4 regions of the Variovorax sp. GW821-FHT09A10 genome follow, and region 4 is predicted to be linked to each of the others. Evidence: predicted binding sites of a transcription regulator. Region 4 holds the regulator's gene; each other region holds the start of a gene.
The links. The regulator sigma-54, encoded in region 4, starts transcription at its own class of promoters, with help from an activator protein. The targets are predictions, from matches to a motif close to TGGCANGNAANCTGCTTT.
Positions count from the first base shown of each region.

Region 1: a site for sigma-54 is predicted at 1,697-1,714, ahead of hmpA (NO-inducible flavohemoprotein). Genes of this name have one in related genera too.
Region 2: a site for sigma-54 is predicted at 2,576-2,593, ahead of AC07Q9_RS16035 (nitrate- and nitrite sensing domain-containing protein). Genes of this name have one in related genera too.
Region 3: a site for sigma-54 is predicted at 1,925-1,942, ahead of glnA (type I glutamate--ammonia ligase). Genes of this name have one in related genera too.

Region 1 is NZ_JBWKPT010000010.1:195,837-199,973, forward strand. Features, by position in the region: gene norR (nitric oxide reductase transcriptional regulator NorR) at 27-1,613, opposite strand; gene hmpA (NO-inducible flavohemoprotein) at 1,749-2,933, shown strand; gene cysK (cysteine synthase A) at 3,048-3,968, shown strand; gene AC07Q9_RS27760 (NAD(P)/FAD-dependent oxidoreductase) at 4,121-4,137, shown strand, end outside.
Region 2 is NZ_JBWKPT010000003.1:598,107-602,243, reverse strand. Features, by position in the region: gene AC07Q9_RS16040 (CmpA/NrtA family ABC transporter substrate-binding protein) at 1-958, opposite strand, end outside; gene AC07Q9_RS16035 (nitrate- and nitrite sensing domain-containing protein) at 1,279-2,544, opposite strand; gene tsaD (tRNA (adenosine(37)-N6)-threonylcarbamoyltransferase complex transferase subunit TsaD) at 2,645-3,706, shown strand; gene AC07Q9_RS16025 (alpha/beta hydrolase) at 3,642-4,137, opposite strand, start outside.
Region 3 is NZ_JBWKPT010000001.1:380,485-384,621, forward strand. Features, by position in the region: gene AC07Q9_RS01840 (hypothetical protein) at 1-316, opposite strand, end outside; gene glnA (type I glutamate--ammonia ligase) at 463-1,878, opposite strand; gene AC07Q9_RS01850 (competence/damage-inducible protein A) at 2,026-2,826, opposite strand; gene AC07Q9_RS01855 (EI24 domain-containing protein) at 2,823-3,725, opposite strand; gene AC07Q9_RS01860 (sterol desaturase family protein) at 3,788-4,137, opposite strand, start outside.
Region 4 is NZ_JBWKPT010000006.1:43,159-47,295, forward strand. Features, by position in the region: gene AC07Q9_RS21920 (phospholipase D family protein) at 1-1,587, opposite strand, end outside; gene rpoN (RNA polymerase factor sigma-54) at 1,598-3,190, opposite strand; gene lptB (LPS export ABC transporter ATP-binding protein) at 3,208-4,002, opposite strand; gene lptA (lipopolysaccharide transport periplasmic protein LptA) at 3,999-4,137, opposite strand, start outside.

The DNA of each region.
Region 1 (4,137 bases), on a different contig from region 4:
CTTCAAGCGACGCCGCGCGCCGGTCGTCAGCCGGGCGTTTCGCTGTCGCCGGCCTGCATCAGGCCCAGCTTGCGCAGCGTTCGATGGAAGTTGCTGCGGTCGATGCCGGCCTCGCGCGCGGCGCTGGCCACGCGACCGCCGTGGCGGGCGAGCAGTTCCGAGAGCCAGGCCCGCTGGAAGGCTTCGGTCGCCTCGCGCAGCGTGCCGCCCGCGATGGCAGGCCCCGCATGTTCATTCGCCGGGGCCTGCGCGGGCGCTGCCATGGCGCTTCCCACGACGGCAGCGCTGTCCAGCGCCAGGTGATGCGGTTCGATGGCCGTCCAGCGCGAGCCGCGCGGCTGCTCCCTGAACGCCCGCAGCGAGGCGCGGCTGATCACATGCTCGAGCTCGCGCACATTGCCCGGCCAGCCGTGCGCCAGCATGGCGGCCTTCGACGCCGGCGAGAGCCGCAGGTTGCGCGCGCCCAGCCGGTGCTGGTTCTCCTCGAGAAAGCTGCCGGCCAGCACGAGCACGTCGCGCCCCCGTTCGCGCAGCGGCGCGACGACGAGCGGATAGACCGACAGCCGGTGGTACAGGTCGGCGCGAAAACGCCCCTGCGCGATCGCCGCGGGCAGGTCGCGGTTGGTGGCCGCGATCACGCGCACGTCGACCTTGCGCATGCGGTCGCTGCCGGGGCGCTGCACCTCGCCGCTTTGCAGCACGCGCAGCAGCTTGGCCTGCACGCTCAGCGGCAGCTCGCCGACCTCGTCGAGAAAGAGCGTGCCGCCGTCGGCGATCTCGAACTTGCCGTCGCGGTCCTGCACGGCGCCGGTGAACGCGCCGCGCTTGTGGCCGAAGAGCTCGCTGTCGGCCAGCGACTCGGGCAGCGCCGCGCAGTTGACCTGCACGAGCGGCTGCTCGCTGCGGCGCGAGCGCGCGTGCAGGCGCTGCGCGACCAGGTCCTTGCCGACGCCGGTTTCGCCGAGCAGCAGCACCGTGAGGTCGGACACGGCGACGGTGTCGATCTCGTGGCACAGCTGCTTCATCGCCGGGCTGCTGCCCAGCAGCTCGCGCGGGGCGCCACGCCCTGCGCGCAGGGCCTGCGCGACGGCCTGCTCGCGCATCGCGCGCGCCTGCATCTCGCGGATCGTGTGGGCGGCCTCGATGCCGGTTTCGACGAGCGCGACCAGTGCCTCCATCTGCGCCGGGCCCACGGCGTCGAAGGCGTGTGGCTCCAGCGCATCCAGCGTGAGCAGCCCCCAGACGGCGCCGCGCAGGCGCAGCGGCGCGCCCATGCAGTCGTGCACCGGCAGGATGCCCGGCTGGCCGGCAACGAGGCCGTCGTACGGGTCGGGCAGGTTGCTGTCGTGGGCGAAACGCAGGCCCCGTTCGCTGGCGAGCAGGCGCGCAAAACGCGGATGGGCGGCGACGGGAAACTGGCGCCCGAGGGTCTCATCGCTCAGGCCGTCGACCGCGACGGGCTTCAGCACGTCGACGTCGAGCTGCAGCAGCGCGGCGGCATCGCAGCGGACCAGTCCGCGCGCGGCGGCGAGCAGCGACCGGTAGCGGGCAGCCTCGGCTTCGGGCTCGGGCGGCGGGGCCTCGGTGGTCGAATCGACACGCAATGTGGTCATAAATACAACCTTGAATTTGTTGTGAATTTGACCACGCCTGATAAATCCCCAATGGCGTCAAGCACTTGCAGCGGCCTTCCGGCTGGCACGGATCGTGAGAAGACAAAGGCATCTCAACAGAAGAAGCGTCAGACCATGAACCCGCAAACCATCGCCATCGTCAAGTCCACCGTGCCCGCGCTTCAGGCCCACGGCGAGGCCATCACCAGCCACTTCTACAAGATCATGTTCGAGGGCCATCCGCAGGTGAAGGCCTTCTTCAACGAAGCGCACCAAGCCGCCGGCACGCAGGCGCGCGCGCTGGCGGGCGCGGTCATCGCGTACGGCGCACACATCGACCGACTCGAAGCGATCGCCGGCGCCCTGCCCCGCATCATCCAGAAGCACGCCGCGCTGGGCGTGCTGCCGGAGCACTACCCGATCGTCGGCCACTACCTGCTGCGCGCCGTGAAGGAGGTGCTCGGCGATGCCGCGACCGACGAGGTGATCGCCGCCTGGGGCGAAGCCTACGAATCGCTGGCGGGCCTGCTCATCGCCGCGGAAGAAGCCGTCTACAGCGCCAACGCGGCGCAACCCGGTGGATGGCGCGGCACGCGCGAATTCCGCGTGGCCCGGCGCGAGGACGAAAGCGAGGTCATCACCTCGTTCTACCTGGAGCCCGTGGACGGCGGCGCGCTGCTGGCGTTCTCGCCGGGGCAATACCTCACGCTGGTGCTGGAGATCGACGGCCAGCCGGTGCGGCGCAACTACTCGCTGTCCGACGCGCCGGGCAAGCCGTGGTACCGCATCAGCGTGAAGAAGGAAGAAGGCGGTCGCGCCTCGAACTGGCTGCACGAGGCCGCCGCGGTCGGCACGCGGCTGCAGGCGCAGGCACCGTGCGGCGACTTCGTGCTGCAGCCCGCGGGCGAGCAGACCCGTCCGCTGGTGCTGGTGACGGGCGGCGTGGGCATCACGCCCGCCATGAGCATGCTCGAGTCGATGGCCCACACGGGCCGGCCGGTGCACTTCGTCCATGCGGCGCGGCACGGCGGCGCGCATGCCTTCCGCGCCCGCGTGGACGCGCTGGCGCAGCGGCATGCGAACGTGAAGCCGCTGTATGTCTACGACGCGCCGCGCGAGAGCGACACGCCGCATGCGACCGGCTTCGTCACCCGCGAGCTGCTGGCCGGGCTGTTGCCGGAAGACCGCGATGTCGACCTGTACTTTCTCGGGCCGAAGCCCTTCATGCAGGCGGTGTATGCGAACGGGCTGGCGCTCGGCGTGCCGAAGCAGCAGCTTCGCTACGAGTTCTTCGGGCCGTTGGAAGCCCTGGAGGCCTGAACCGCAACGGCCTGCCATCCCTCGGGCTGAAACGGTCGCGGGCCGGGTGCAACCCGGCCCAGGGGGCGCCACAATGCGCGCTGACCATCCGACCCTCGCACCCAAGGAGATTCCATGAAGGCCCAGAACATCCTCCAGACCATCGGCAACACGCCGCACATCCGCATCAACCGCCTGTTCGGCCATGCGAAGCAGCAGGTCTGGATCAAGTCGGAGCGCGCCAACCCCGGCGGCTCGATCAAGGACCGCATCGCGCTCGCGATGGTGGAAGACGCCGAGAAGAGCGGCGCGCTCAAGCCCGGCGGCACCATCGTCGAGCCCACCTCGGGCAACACCGGCATCGGCCTGGCGATGGTCGCGGCCGTCAAGGGCTACAAGCTGATCCTGGTGATGCCCGACAGCATGTCGGTGGAGCGCCGCCGCCTCATGCTGGCCTACGGCGCCACCTTCGACCTCACGCCGCGCGCCAACGGCATGAAGGGCTCCATCGCCCGCGCCGAGGAAATCGTGGCCGGCACGCCGGGCGCGTGGATGCCGCAGCAGTTCAACAACCCCGCCAACGTCGACGTGCACGTGCGCACCACGGCCGAAGAGATCGCGGCCGACTTTCCCGAGGGCATCGACGTGCTCATCACCGGCGTGGGCACGGGCGGCCACATCACCGGCGTGGCGAAGGTGCTCAAGAAGAAGTGGCCCAAGCTGCAGGTGTTCGCGGTGGAGCCCGTGGCCTCGCCCGTGATCTCGGGCGGCGCGCCGGCGCCCCACCCCATCCAGGGCATCGGCGCGGGCTTCATTCCGAAGAACCTGGACACCTCGCTGCTCGACGGCGTGCTGCAGGTCGACGCCGAACCCGCGCGCGAAATGGCGCGCCGCTGCGCGGTCGAGGAAGGCATCCTGGTCGGCATCTCGTCGGGCGCGACGCTCGCGGCCATCGCGCAGAAGCTGCCCTCGCTGGCACCCGATGCGGTGGTGCTGGGCTTCAACTACGACACCGGCGAGCGCTACCTCTCGGTCGAGGGCTTCCTGCCCGCGTAATCTGGCTCGCCCCCAGGCTACGCGCACTTCGTGTCGCTTCTCCAACCCCCTACCGGGGGCAACACCAGCGGCCCGGCAAAGCCGGTTCCGCGGTGTTCCACGCATGGCGACGTTAAAATGCCCGGCTGCTTGATAACCACAAGCCCCACGACATGCTGCGAATCTCCGA
Region 2 (4,137 bases), on a different contig from region 4:
CGTCCCAGCTCTTGCCCAGGCCGTTGGTGTAGCGGCCCAGGATGCGCTGGTTGATGGCGTCCACGCTGGTGTTGACGTAGCTCTTGTCAGCGATGGTCTCGGCCATCTTGTTCTTGTTCTGCAGGCCGGTGTCGATCCACTTGCTGGCCTCGAGGATCGCGGCCGTCACCGCGCGCGCGGAGTTGGGGTACTTCTTCACGAAGTCGCCGGTGGTGCCGAGCACCTTCTCGGGGTGGTCCTTCCAGATGTCCTGGGTGGTGATGCCGGTGAAGCCGATGCCGTCCATGATCGCGCGTTGGCCCCAGGGCTCGCCCACGCAGTAGCCGTCCATGTTGCCCACGCGCATGTTGGCCACCATCTGCGGAGGCGGCACGGTGATGTTCTTCACGTCCTTGAACGGGTCGATGCCGGCCGAGGCGAGCCAGTAGTAGAGCCACATGGCGTGCGTGCCGGTGGGGAAGGTGTGGGCGAAGGTGTATTCGCCCTTTTCCTTGGCGATGAGCTTGGCGAGCGAGGCCGCATCGACCGCGCCCTTGTCGGCCAGCTTCTTGGACAGCGTGATGGCCTGGCCGTTGTTGTTCAGGGTCATGAGCACGGCCATGTCCTTCTTCGGGCCGCTCACGCCCAGGTGCATGCCGTACACGAGGCCGTAGAGCACGTGCGCCATGTCGAGGTCGCCGTTCACCAGCTTGTCGCGCACGCCGGCCCAGCTGGCTTCCTTGCTGGGCACGATCTTCACGCCGTACTTCTTGTCGATGCCCAGCACCGAGGCCATCACCACGCTGGCGCAGTCGGTCAGCGGGATGAAGCCGATCTTCACTTCTTCCTTCTCGGGCTTGTCCGAGCCCTGGGCCCAGACGGCGGCGCGCAGCGCGGGGTCGATGCCCACGGCGCCGAGGGCGGCGGCCTGCAGCACGCGGCGCCGGCTCAGTTTGGTTTTCAGCAGCAGATCGGACATGGGCGGGGCTCCAGAAGTGAAAGACAAAAACGAAAAGGCGTCCGCACCGCGCAGGGGCTGCTCGTGAACGAGCCCTTGCGGGATGGGGACGCCTTTGTCCGGTTCGGTGGGCCGCACCCGCCGTTGGGTGCAACCTGCCTTTGAGACCTTGCGGTCCCGTGCCAAGGACTACGCAAGCGACGTGCCAGCTCGAACCCGCCGTTGGGAGCTATGGAAAAGATAGCTGGCAGGGCGCGCTGGTGCGGGAGAAAGTTCCTGCTGGCTCGCTAACCCGGGCGACGCACAACTGTTGTGCGCTGCACCAATCCAAGCGGCTCGGGTCAGCGCCGCGGTGCAGCTTCGAGCGGCAGGTAGTCGGCCATGGCCAGCATCGACTCGGCCACGTCGACGAGGCGGCGCTTCTGGTTCATGGCGGTCTGGCGCAGCATCTTGTGCGCCTCGGCCTCGCTCAGGCGCCGGTGCGCCATCAGCAGGCCCTTGGCGCGCTCGACGATCTTGCGTTCGTTGAGCGAGGCACGCACGGTGTCGAGTTCGTCGCTCATGGCCTGCAGGCGCTGCGACTGCTCCTGGACCATGTCGAGCACCGAGCGCTCGAGGTGGCGCCCGAGCTGCGCCGGCGTGGCGTCCTGCGCCTGCTGGGCATCGTCGAAGAAGAGCGCGCCGCCGGCCTGCGGGGCCAGCGTGCCGAGCAGCTGCCGGTAGGCCGCCAGTTCGCTGCGCGCCTGGGCGGTCTTGTGGTCGCACAGCGCGCGCAGGTCGGCCGAGAGGCGGTTCTCGACCGTCTGCATGGCGTCGATGCGCCGGGTGCAGCAGTCGAACCAGGCCTGGCTCAGCAGCGCGTCGGCCGGCACCGAGGTGGCGCCCTTGCGGCGCAGGCGCTCGAGCTCGGCCAGCACGGCGTCAGACTGGCTGTCGTGCCACAGCGTGCGCACCGCGTCGCCCGAGAAGTCGATGAAGACCTGGAAGCAGCGCTCCTGCGACTCGATGAGGTGGCGCCACTGCTGGCGCTGCGCGTCGTCGCCCCGGCCCAGCGCGAGCGCGGCGGCGCCGAAGGCGCGCTCCTGGCCGGCGAACTCCTTGCCCTGCATGAAGTTGAACATCGCCACCAGCAGGCGCGAGATCTCGGGGTCGGTGGCGCCGTCGGCCGCCTCGAACACCACCGCCAGAAGGCCGGCCACGAGCTTGGCGAAGGCGGCCACGGCCTGCGCGGGCTGGAGTTCGAGCGCGTCGATGCGCCGGCGCAGCGCGGGCAGGGCGTCCAGGCCGGGCAGCACCCAGGCGATGCGGCTGAACAGGCGCGCGCCGTGGCCGGCGCCCACCGCGCGGTGGTGCTCGGCCTCGAGCCGGTCGAAGCCGGCGCGCACCTGCTGCTCGAGCGCCAGGCATTCGGCGATCTGCGGTGCGCGCTGGTCGGCGAAGCGCCCGCCGTGCGAGGCCAGGAACACGTTCGACATGCCGCGCTCGCGCTGCAGCGCATGCACGAGCCGCCCGATGGCGCCGACCAGCTCGCTGGTGCGCGCGAGCTGGTCCAGCGCGTCGATCTCGCATCGGCGCGCGGCAATCAGGAAGCTCAGGCCGGAAGTCATTCGTGGAGGCGCGGAAGGGGCGCCTTCCGCTCGTGCAACTTCCGTGCCTCGCTTGCCCCTTCGCGGGCGCCGCCGGCGGGCGGCCCCTACACTCGGCGCCATGCTCTTGTTGGGAATCGAATCATCCTGCGACGAGACCGGCGTGGCGCTGGTCGAGTCGCACGGCGACGCGCTGCCGCTGCTGCGTTCGCACGCGCTGCACAGCCAGATCGCCATGCACCAGGCCTACGGCGGCGTGGTGCCCGAGCTGGCCAGCCGCGACCACATCCGCCGCGTGCTGCCGCTCACCGAAGCCGTCATGGCCGAGGCCGGGCGCTCGCTGGCCGAGATCGACGTGGTGGCCTACACGCGCGGCCCGGGCCTGGCCGGCGCGCTGCTCGTGGGCGCGGGCGTGGCCTGCGCGCTCGGCGTGGCGCTGGGCAAGCCGGTGCTGGGGGTGCATCACCTCGAGGGGCATCTGCTGTCGCCGTTCCTGAGCGCCGATCCGCCCGAATTCCCGTTCGTGGCACTGCTGGTGTCGGGCGGCCACACGCAGCTGATGCGGGTCGACGGCGTGGGCCGCTACGAACTGCTCGGCGAGACCATTGACGACGCGGCCGGCGAGGCCTTCGACAAGAGCGCCAAGCTCATGGGCCTGCCGTACCCCGGCGGCCCCTGGCTCGCGAAGCTGGCCGAAGAGGGCGACGCCGCGGCCTTCAAGCTGCCGCGCCCGCTGCTGCACAGCGGCGATCTCGACTTTTCGTTTGCCGGCCTGAAGACGGCCGTGCTCACGCAGGCCAAGAAGCTCGGCGACCAGCTCGAGGCGCGCAAGGCCGATCTGGCCGCTTCCACGCAGGCGGCCATCGTCGAGGTGCTGCTGAAGAAGTCGCTCGCGGCGCTGGACCAGACCGGCCTGAAGCGGCTGGTGGTGGCCGGCGGCGTGGGGGCCAACAGGAACCTGCGCGAGCAGTTGAACGCGGCCTGCGCCAAGCGCAAGGTGCGCGTGCACTACCCCGAGCTGCACCTGTGCACCGACAACGGCGCCATGATCGCCATGGCCGCCGCCATGCGGCTGCAGTCGGGCCTGTCGCAGGCCACCGAGCGCTATGCCTTCGACGTCAAGCCGCGATGGCCGATGGCATCGCTGATGACGCCCGAGACGCCGCAGCCGGAAACCGCGTAGCCGGCGCGCGTGCGCCGCGCCCCAGTGAAGGCAGCGGCAGCACGTCGAGCACATTGCGCCAGAGCTGGCGCCATTCGGGCCAGTCATGGCCGCCTTCGGTGGTGAACACGCGTCCCGGCGGCAGGGCGTCGGCCAGCAGCTTGTGGTTGCTGGCAAAGCGGTCGGCCAGGCCGAAACCCAGGTACAGCGGCGGCAGGTCTTTGGAAGGCTTCGGCGCCAGGTACTGCTGGAAGAAGGGCCAGAGCTTGCGGTCGGGCTCCTCGTCGGGCTGCGGCCCGGTGGGGGCCTGCCACGTGCGCAGGCCGCCGGCCTTCTTGATTTCCGCGCCGAGCACGCGGCGCCCGAGGTAGGGCGCCAGCGCCACGATGCCGTCCACCGAGCCCGGCCGCGCCAGTTCGTGGATCAGCGCGCCGAAACCGCCGATGGAAATG
Region 3 (4,137 bases), on a different contig from region 4:
CTTCGAGCACCGAACGCGCCTCGCCGTCACGCGCGCGCTGGTCGACGCCTTCGACGCGCGGGCTGCCCGCCGGAGCGCGCGCGGCCGAACCGCCCGAGCCCGACGACGACGCGCTGCCACCACCGCCGCCCGAAGGCTTCGTGCCCTGCACGACGGTGACGTTGCCGCCTTCCATGATCTTGCAGCCCTTTTGCTGGGCCACGGTCGCGTTGTTGGTGTACTCGTTGCCGCAGCGCCAGACGCGCTCTTGCGCGAGCGCCGCCGTGGCGGTGGCGAACGAGGCGGCGGCCAGGAAAATCAGGGAGACAGTCTTCATTTGATTCCGGAGAGGGCGCGACAAACGCGCATTTTGATGCAATTCGGGCCCTCTCACGATGGGATGTTCCGCACCAAGGAAAAAGGACGGCCGGGGCCGTCCTTTTGTCTTACTTGCCCGCCGGGGCGGGCTTGCTGTGGCGCTTTTTACAGCGAGTAGTACATGTCGAATTCGACGGGGTGCGTCGCCATGCGGAAGCGCGTGACTTCCTGCATCTTGAGGTCGATGTACGCGTCGATGTACGAGTCGGTGAACACGCCGCCCTTGGTCAGGAACGCACGGTCCTTGTCCAGGTGCTCCAGGGCCTGGTCCAGGCTGTGGCAGACGGTCGGGATCAGCGCGTCTTCTTCCGGCGGCAGGTGGTACAGGTCCTTGCTGGCGGCTTCGCCCGGATGGATCTTGTTTTCCACGCCGTCCAGGCCGGCCATCAGCAGCGCGGCAAAGCCCAGGTACGGGTTCATCAGCGGATCGGGGAAGCGCGCTTCGACGCGGCGGCCCTTCGGGTTGGCCACGAACGGGATGCGGATCGAGGCCGAGCGGTTCTTGGCCGAGTAGGCCAGCTTCACCGGGGCTTCGAAGCCGGGCACCAGGCGCTTGTAGCTGTTGGTGCCGGGGTTCGTGATGGCGTTCAGGGCACGGGCGTGCTTGATGATGCCGCCGATGTAGTGCAGTGCGAAGTCCGACAGGCCTGCGTAGCCGTCGCCGGCGAACAGGTTCTTGCCGTCCTTCCAGACCGACTGGTGCACGTGCATGCCGGAACCGTTGTCGCCGACGATGGGCTTGGGCATGAAGGTGGCGGTCTTGCCGTAGGCGTGGGCCACGTTGTGGATCACATACTTCTGCAGTTGGACCCAGTCGGCGCGCTGCACCAGCGTGCTGAAGCGGGTGCCGATTTCGAGCTGGCCGGCGTTGGCCACTTCATGGTGATGCACTTCGACCGGGATGCCCAGCGATTCGAGCACCAGGCTCATTTCGGAGCGCATGTCCTGGAAGCTGTCGACCGGGGGCACCGGGAAGTAGCCGCCCTTGACTGCGGGACGGTGGCCGCTGTTGCCGTGCTCGAACTCCTTGTCGGTGTTCCACGAGGCTTCTTCGGACTCGATCTTCACGAAGCAGCCCGACATGTCGTTCTTCCAGCGCACGCCGTCGAACACGAAGAATTCGGGTTCCGGTCCGAAGTAGGCGGTGTCGCCCAGGCCGGACGCCTTCATGTACGCCTCGGCGCGCTTGGCGAGCGAACGCGGGTCGCGCTCGTAGGCCTTGCCGTCGGCCGGGTCGATCACGTCGCAGGTCAGGATCAGCGTCGTTTCTTCGAAGAACGGGTCGATGTTGGCGGTGTTCGGGTCGGGCATGAGCTGCATGTCCGAGGCTTCGATGCCCTTCCAACCGGCGATGGACGAACCGTCGAACGCGTGGCCCGAGGTGAATTTGTCTTCATCGAAGTGCGACACAGGCACGGTGACGTGCTGTTCCTTGCCGCGGGTGTCGGTGAAGCGCAAGTCGACGAACTTGACCTCGTTTTCCTTGACGAGCTTGAGTACATCGGCGACGGTCTTTGCCATCAGTTTCTCCTGAGTTGGATGGTGGTTAGGAATACAGGGACGGGAGGATGCAGTTTCTGTGCCATTGTCACCCCGCCGGATGAGGCCCGGGTGACGGCCCAGGGGCTGCCGGAAAAGGAAATAATCACCAAACTGGTGCAATCCGAATTAACGCACCAATTCGGGGCCAAGCTTTGCATCGAAAGTGTGCAGGCCTTCGATGAGCTGGCCATAGGCGGCATCGAGCTTCGCGGGGTCGCCCTTGACGCCCAGCTCGATGTGGCGCCCGTACTGGGGGTGATCCACGCTGGGGAGGCTGAACACCTTGATGCCGGCGTGGGCCTGCTCGATGGCCTGCATCAGGGGCGTGAGGGTGGCTTCCATCGCACCGAAAACGATCACGGACTTCTCGGCGATGGCGTTGCGGGTGAACAGATCGGCATAGCGGCTGTCGAGCACCGACTCGATCATCGGCCAGGCCATGACCGGGAAGCCCGGCACGAAATGCACGTGCTCGACGCTGAACCCCGGGATCTTGTTGTACGGGTTGCGGATGATGGACGCGCCCTGCGGAAACACGCCCATGTTCAGGCGGTGGATGTTGTCGGGCCGGTCGGGCTCGTAGGGCACGCCCTGCTCCTTGGCCGTGTCCTGCATGCGCTCGCGGATCAGCACTTCGGCCTCGGGGTGCAGCGCCAGCGGCACGCGCAGGGCCTGGGCGGCGCACTGGCGGGTGTGGTCGTCGGGCGTGGCGCCGATGCCGCCGGTCGAGAACACGATGTCGCCCGAGGCGAAGGCGCGCATGAGCGCCGCGGTGATCCGCGTGGGCTCGTCGCCCACGTATTCGGCCCAGCCCAGCTGCAGGCCGCGCGCGGCCAGCAGCTCGATGACCTTGGCCATGTGCTTGTCGGCCCGCTTGCCGGAAAGGATCTCGTCGCCGACGACGATGAGACCGAATGCGCGTGTCATGGTGAACCCCATTGAGAGAGAGCGGCCTTGTTGGCCTCGGTGGTTTCGGCCGCCTCGAGCACCTGTTGCGCGTCGCCGCTGCCGGCCGCGGGCTGCAGCGCCGCGCGCTGGGCGCGCAGCTGAGCCAGGGCGTCGAGGCAGTAGTGCGCGAACCAGAGCGCGGAGAAGGCAAAGACCAGCGTGTAGATCCAGATGGCGATCGGCACAAGCACGAAGAAGGCGGCGGCGAACAGCAGGCCCGAGGCCCAGACGATGCTCGGCGCGGCACCCAGGTAGCCGCACAGCACGCCGATGCACAGCAGCGGCAGCCGGTGGGTGCGCAGCAGCGTGGCGCGTTCTTCAGGGCTGGCGTGCTCGGCCAGCGCGTCGAAGCTCATCACCCGGTAGGTGAGCCAGCCCCAGATCAGCGGCGGCAGGATCAGCACCAGCGGCGGAATGAGCCACAGCGGCATCGACACCACCAGGGCGATCAGCGCCAGCACCGTGGCGCCGAGCGAGCGCAGCACGCTGCCGAAGAAGGAGGCGCCCTTCTTCTGTTCGAGCGTCGGAAAGCGCCGTTCGGCCGCGAGCTTGGTGAGCGCCGGCGCCATGAAGCCGGCCACGATCAGCAGCGACAGCACCACGATCAGCGGCGTGACGCCGAACACCACCACCAACGGCGCCAGCGCGGCCGTGACGTCAGCCGAGAACAGGCGCCCGATCCAGGCCCAGAAGCTGGACAGCAACGGCCAGGCGTCGAGGGCCTCGCGCGTCCAGGCGACGGCCGCGTCCCAGTAGAAGTAACCGAGCCCCGCGGCCAGCAGCACCATGAGCGCCAATGGCAGGAGCGACAGCACGATCACGCGCGGGAGCATGCAATACGCCACCGCGCGCCAGAAGGAGTCGAGGAGCAGGCGCATGAGGTTCGAGGATAGCGCAAGGCCCCGGCCCGCCAGCCGCCGGCCCTGCGTTGGCGGCGGAATCAGGCGCGGCCGAACAGCCGCTTCAGCCCCAGCCACTGCTGCGACCAGAAGCCCTGGCCGTAGTCGCGCGGGCGGCCGTCGGCGCCGGGCTCGACCTGGTCGCGGATGCCGGTCGGGTCGTAGCGGTTCTCGAAGTTGGCGGTGCGAAAGAGCATGTCCCACCAGGGCAGCAGCACGCCGAAGTTGTGGCCGCCGAGCGTGCTCCGGCCGTGCGACTCATGGCCCAGCCCGATGCTGTGGTGCAGCCGGTGAAAGCGCGGGCTGACCCACAGCCGCTCGCCGATCGCCCCGAAGCTCAGCCGCAGGTTGGCGTGCTGCAGACTCTCGCTGAGCTGGGTGAAGGCCACGA
Region 4 (4,137 bases):
CAGCAGCTCGAGCATCGTGCGGTCCCAGAAGCCCGAGTCGGGTTCTTCGTGCAGCACGGTGGTCTTGCCACCTTCCTCGCTGACCCACTCGATGCGCCGCGAGCCGCTGGCTCCCGCATCGGCGCCTTCGGCAAAGCGCAGCCGGTAGGCGCCCTGCTGCTTGAGCACGTCGAGCAGCTTCAGGGTCTGCTGCGCCATCTCGGGGCTGCGGATGAACAGGCCGATCTCGGTGTTGTGGATCTCGGAGCGCGGATCGAAATTCATCGAGCCGACGAACAGGATGCGCTGGTCGATCACCGCCGACTTGGCGTGCAGCCGCCCCACCGACGTGCCGAACAAACCGAGCCGCACGCTGCGCCGCGTGCGCGCGGAACTCAGCTCGTGCAGCTCGGCGCCCAGCGCCAGCATGTCGGCGCGGTAGCGGCGGTAGGCGGTGTGGACCAGCGGCTCGTCGGTGGCGGCGAGCGAGTTGGTGACCACGCTGATCTTCACGTTGCGCCCGCGGATCTCGCGCATCACCTCCAGCCCCGACGCGCCCGGGATCAGGTAGGGCGAGACCAGCGTCACCTCGCTGCGCGCGCGGCGCATCTGCTCGACCACGTTGTAGCGCACGCTGTCGACGTCGAGCAGCGGCACGCCGCCGTACGACGCGGTCTTGCCGATCACGCGGTCGGGCGAATCGGCATACGCCTCGGCGGTGGTCCAGATCAGGCCGAGCTTGCCGGCGTCGAGGTCGTCGGCCACCGGGCTGTAGCCGAGCAGGTCGTTGGGCGCAGGTTTGGGCGGCGGCGGCGTGGTGTCGGGGCCGGTGGCGGCGTCGAAGCGGCGCTGCAGTTCTTCGCGCGGCAGGTCGGTGTGCACGACCGCGCCGATCGGGCGCACGTGCGGGCTGTTCCAGTACTGGTCGAACAGCACGCCCAGGCGCGGGATCAGCGCGCCCGTGACGAAGGTGTCGAGGTCGATGAAGTTCGGGCCGGTGGTGCGGCGGAAGTACTGGTTGCCGATGTTGCGCCCGCCCGCCACCGCCATCGCGCCGTCGGCGATGAAGAGCTTGTTGTGCATGCGGCGGTTGACGCGGCTGAAGTCGAACAGCGACGCGGTGAAGCGCTTGAGCAGGCTGCCGCGCCCGGCCGGGAACGGGTTGAACAGGCGCAGCTCGACGTTCGGCGTGGCGGCCAGGCCGAGCAGCAGCTCGTCTTCGCCCGAGGTGTACAGGTCGTCCATCAACAGGCGCACGCGCACGCCGCGCTGGGCGGCATCGCGCAGGGTGCGCAGCAGGTAGCGGCCGGTCTCGTCGTTCTCGATCTGGTAGTACTGCACGTCGAGCGTGCGCTGCGCGCGGCGCGCCAGCTGCAGCCGCGTGTCGAAGGCGAAGTCGCCGCCGGGCATCAGGCGAAAGCCGCTGAGGTCGGGGTCGGGCTGCGAGGCCAGCGCGATCTTGCCGAGCGCGGTGTCGGCCGAGACGGCGATGGCCTTGGTGGGCGGGCGCGGGGCCTCGTCGGGCAGCGTGGCGCAGCCGGCAAACAGCAGCGCCGCCGCGATGACGACCACCCCATGCCCACAGCGCGACAGCAGGCGGCTCGTCATCGTCGGTCTTCTACAGGGCCTTGCGCAGGTTGGCCGGCGCGATGCGCAGCGCTTCGCGGTACTTGGCGACGGTGCGGCGCGCGCACTCGATGCCCTGCTCTTTCAGCATCTCGGAGATCTGGCTGTCGGACAGCGGCTTCTTGATGCTCTCGGAACTCACGAACTGCTTGATGAGCGCGCGCACCGCAGTGCTCGACGCGTTGCCGCCGGTCTCGGTGCCCAGCGCCGAACCGAAGAAGTACTTGAGCTCGACCGTGCCGAAGGGCGTCGACATGTACTTGGCGGTGGTCACGCGCGAGATGGTCGATTCGTGCAGGCCGAGTTCGTCGGCGATCTCGCGCAGCACCAGCGGGCGCATGGCCAGCTCGCCGTGCACGAAGTAGCTCTTCTGCCGCTCGACGATGGCGTTGCTCACGCGCAGGATGGTGTCGAAGCGCTGCTGGATGTTCTTGATGAACCAGCGCGCCTCCTGCAGCCGCTGCGACAGCGCCTGGCTGCCCTCGCCCTTGTGCGACTTGAGCGCACCGGCGTAGATGTCGTGCACGCGCAGGCGCGGCATGACCTCGGGGTTCAGCATGACGCGGAACTTGATGTTGGTGCCGCGGCCGGTCTTCGTGACGATCACGTCGGGAATGACGATGTTGCGCTCGACGTCCACGAAGCGGCGGCCCGGCTTGGGCTCCAGGCGCGCAATGATCTGCAGCGCCGAACGCACCAGCTCTTCGTTCGTGCGCGTGAGCGTGGCCAGGCGCTTGAAGTCGCGCCGCGCGAGCAGCTCCATCGGCTGCTTGCAGATCGCGATGGCGGTCTTGCGGATGAGCGCTTCGGCCTCGGTCTCGTCTTCGCTGGCGAGCGCCTTCAGCTGGATGCTCAGGCATTCGCCGAGGTCGCGCGCGCCGACACCGGCGGGCTCCAGGCTCTGCAGCAGGCCCAGCGCCACCTGGAAGTGGTGCACGAGGTCGTCGAACTGGTCGTTGTCGTCGCCCGCCAGGCCCGAGGCCAGCGCGGGCAGCGAGTCTTCGAGGTAGCCGTCGTCGTTGAGCGATTCGATCAAAAAGCGCAGCGCGGCGCAATCGTTCTCGTTCAGCCGCAGGCTCAACGCCTGGCGGTGCAGGAAGGACTGCAGCGACTCCTGGCTGCGCGCGAGTTCGGTGGCGTCGGCACGTTCGTCGTCGCCCAGGTTGTTCTGGCGTGCGGGTGCATCGCTGCCCCACTCGCTGTCGTCGGGTGCCATCTCGACGGTGCCGTCGCCTTCCCAGTCGGGCTCGCGCTCGGTGATCTCGGCGGCGGGGCCGTCGGAGTCGGGCGTGGACGTGGTTTCGCTGGCGGTGGTCGTCGCGCTGCTGGTCGGCGCCGGGGCGAAATCGCCTTCGCCGGTTTCACCCCCATCGTCGCGCGGCACGGGCGTGTCGACAGCATCGAGCCCGAACTCCTCGCGCGCCGCTTCTTCCGCGGTGCGTTCGAGGAACGGGTTCTCATCCAGCATCTGCTCCACCTCCTGGCTCAGTTCGAGCGTGGAGAGCTGAAGCAGGCGAATGGACTGCTGCAGCTGTGGCGTCAGCGCCAGATGCTGCGAGACGCGAAGGGACAGCCCTTGCTTCATGGAGACCCGCCCCTCCCTTACATGCGGAAGTGCTCGCCCAGGTACACCCTGCGTACCTCGGCGTTGTCGACGATCTCCGAGGGTGTGCCTTGTGCCAGCACGTGCCCGTCGCTGATGATGAACGCGTGATCGCAGATGCCCAGCGTTTCACGCACGTTGTGGTCGGTGATGAGCACGCCGATGCCGCGCTCTTTCAGGAAGCTGATGATCCGCTGGATCTCGATCACCGCGATCGGGTCGATGCCGGCGAAGGGCTCGTCCAGCAGGATGAAGCGCGGCTGGGTGGCCAGCGCGCGCGCGATTTCGACGCGACGGCGCTCGCCGCCCGACAGTGCGAGCGCAGGCGAATCGCGCAGGTGGTCGACGCGCAGGTCGGCCAGCAGGTCGGTCAGGCGCTCGTCGATGTGCTGCTTCGACAGCGCCACCAGACGACCATTGGCGTCGGGCTCGCGCTGCAGCTCGAGCACGGCACGCACGTTTTCCTCGACCGTGAGCTTGCGGAAGATCGACGCTTCCTGCGGCAGGTAGCTCAGGCCCATGCGCGCGCGGCGGTGGATCGGCATGTGGGCGATGGGCTCGCCGTCGATGGTGATCTCGCCGGCGTCGGCGCGTACCAGCCCGACGATCATGTAGAACGAGGTGGTCTTGCCCGCGCCGTTGGGGCCGAGCAGTCCGACGACTTCGCCCTTCTGCACATCGAGCGAGACGTCTTTGACGACCGTGCGGCTGCCGTAGCTCTTCTTGAGGCCGCGCGCCACGAGGCGGCTGCCCGGGACGCCGTCGGCGGGCGGGGTTCCTGCGGTTTCGATCACTTGCGCCCTTCCCCTTCGGTGCCGCCCAGCGTGGTGCTGGGGCGCAGCCCGGCGCCGGGCGCGGGGGTAGGCGCCGGGGCCGCGGGCTTCTTGCCGCCCGCTGCCGGTGCGGCGCCCCCTGCCGCCGGGGCCGGC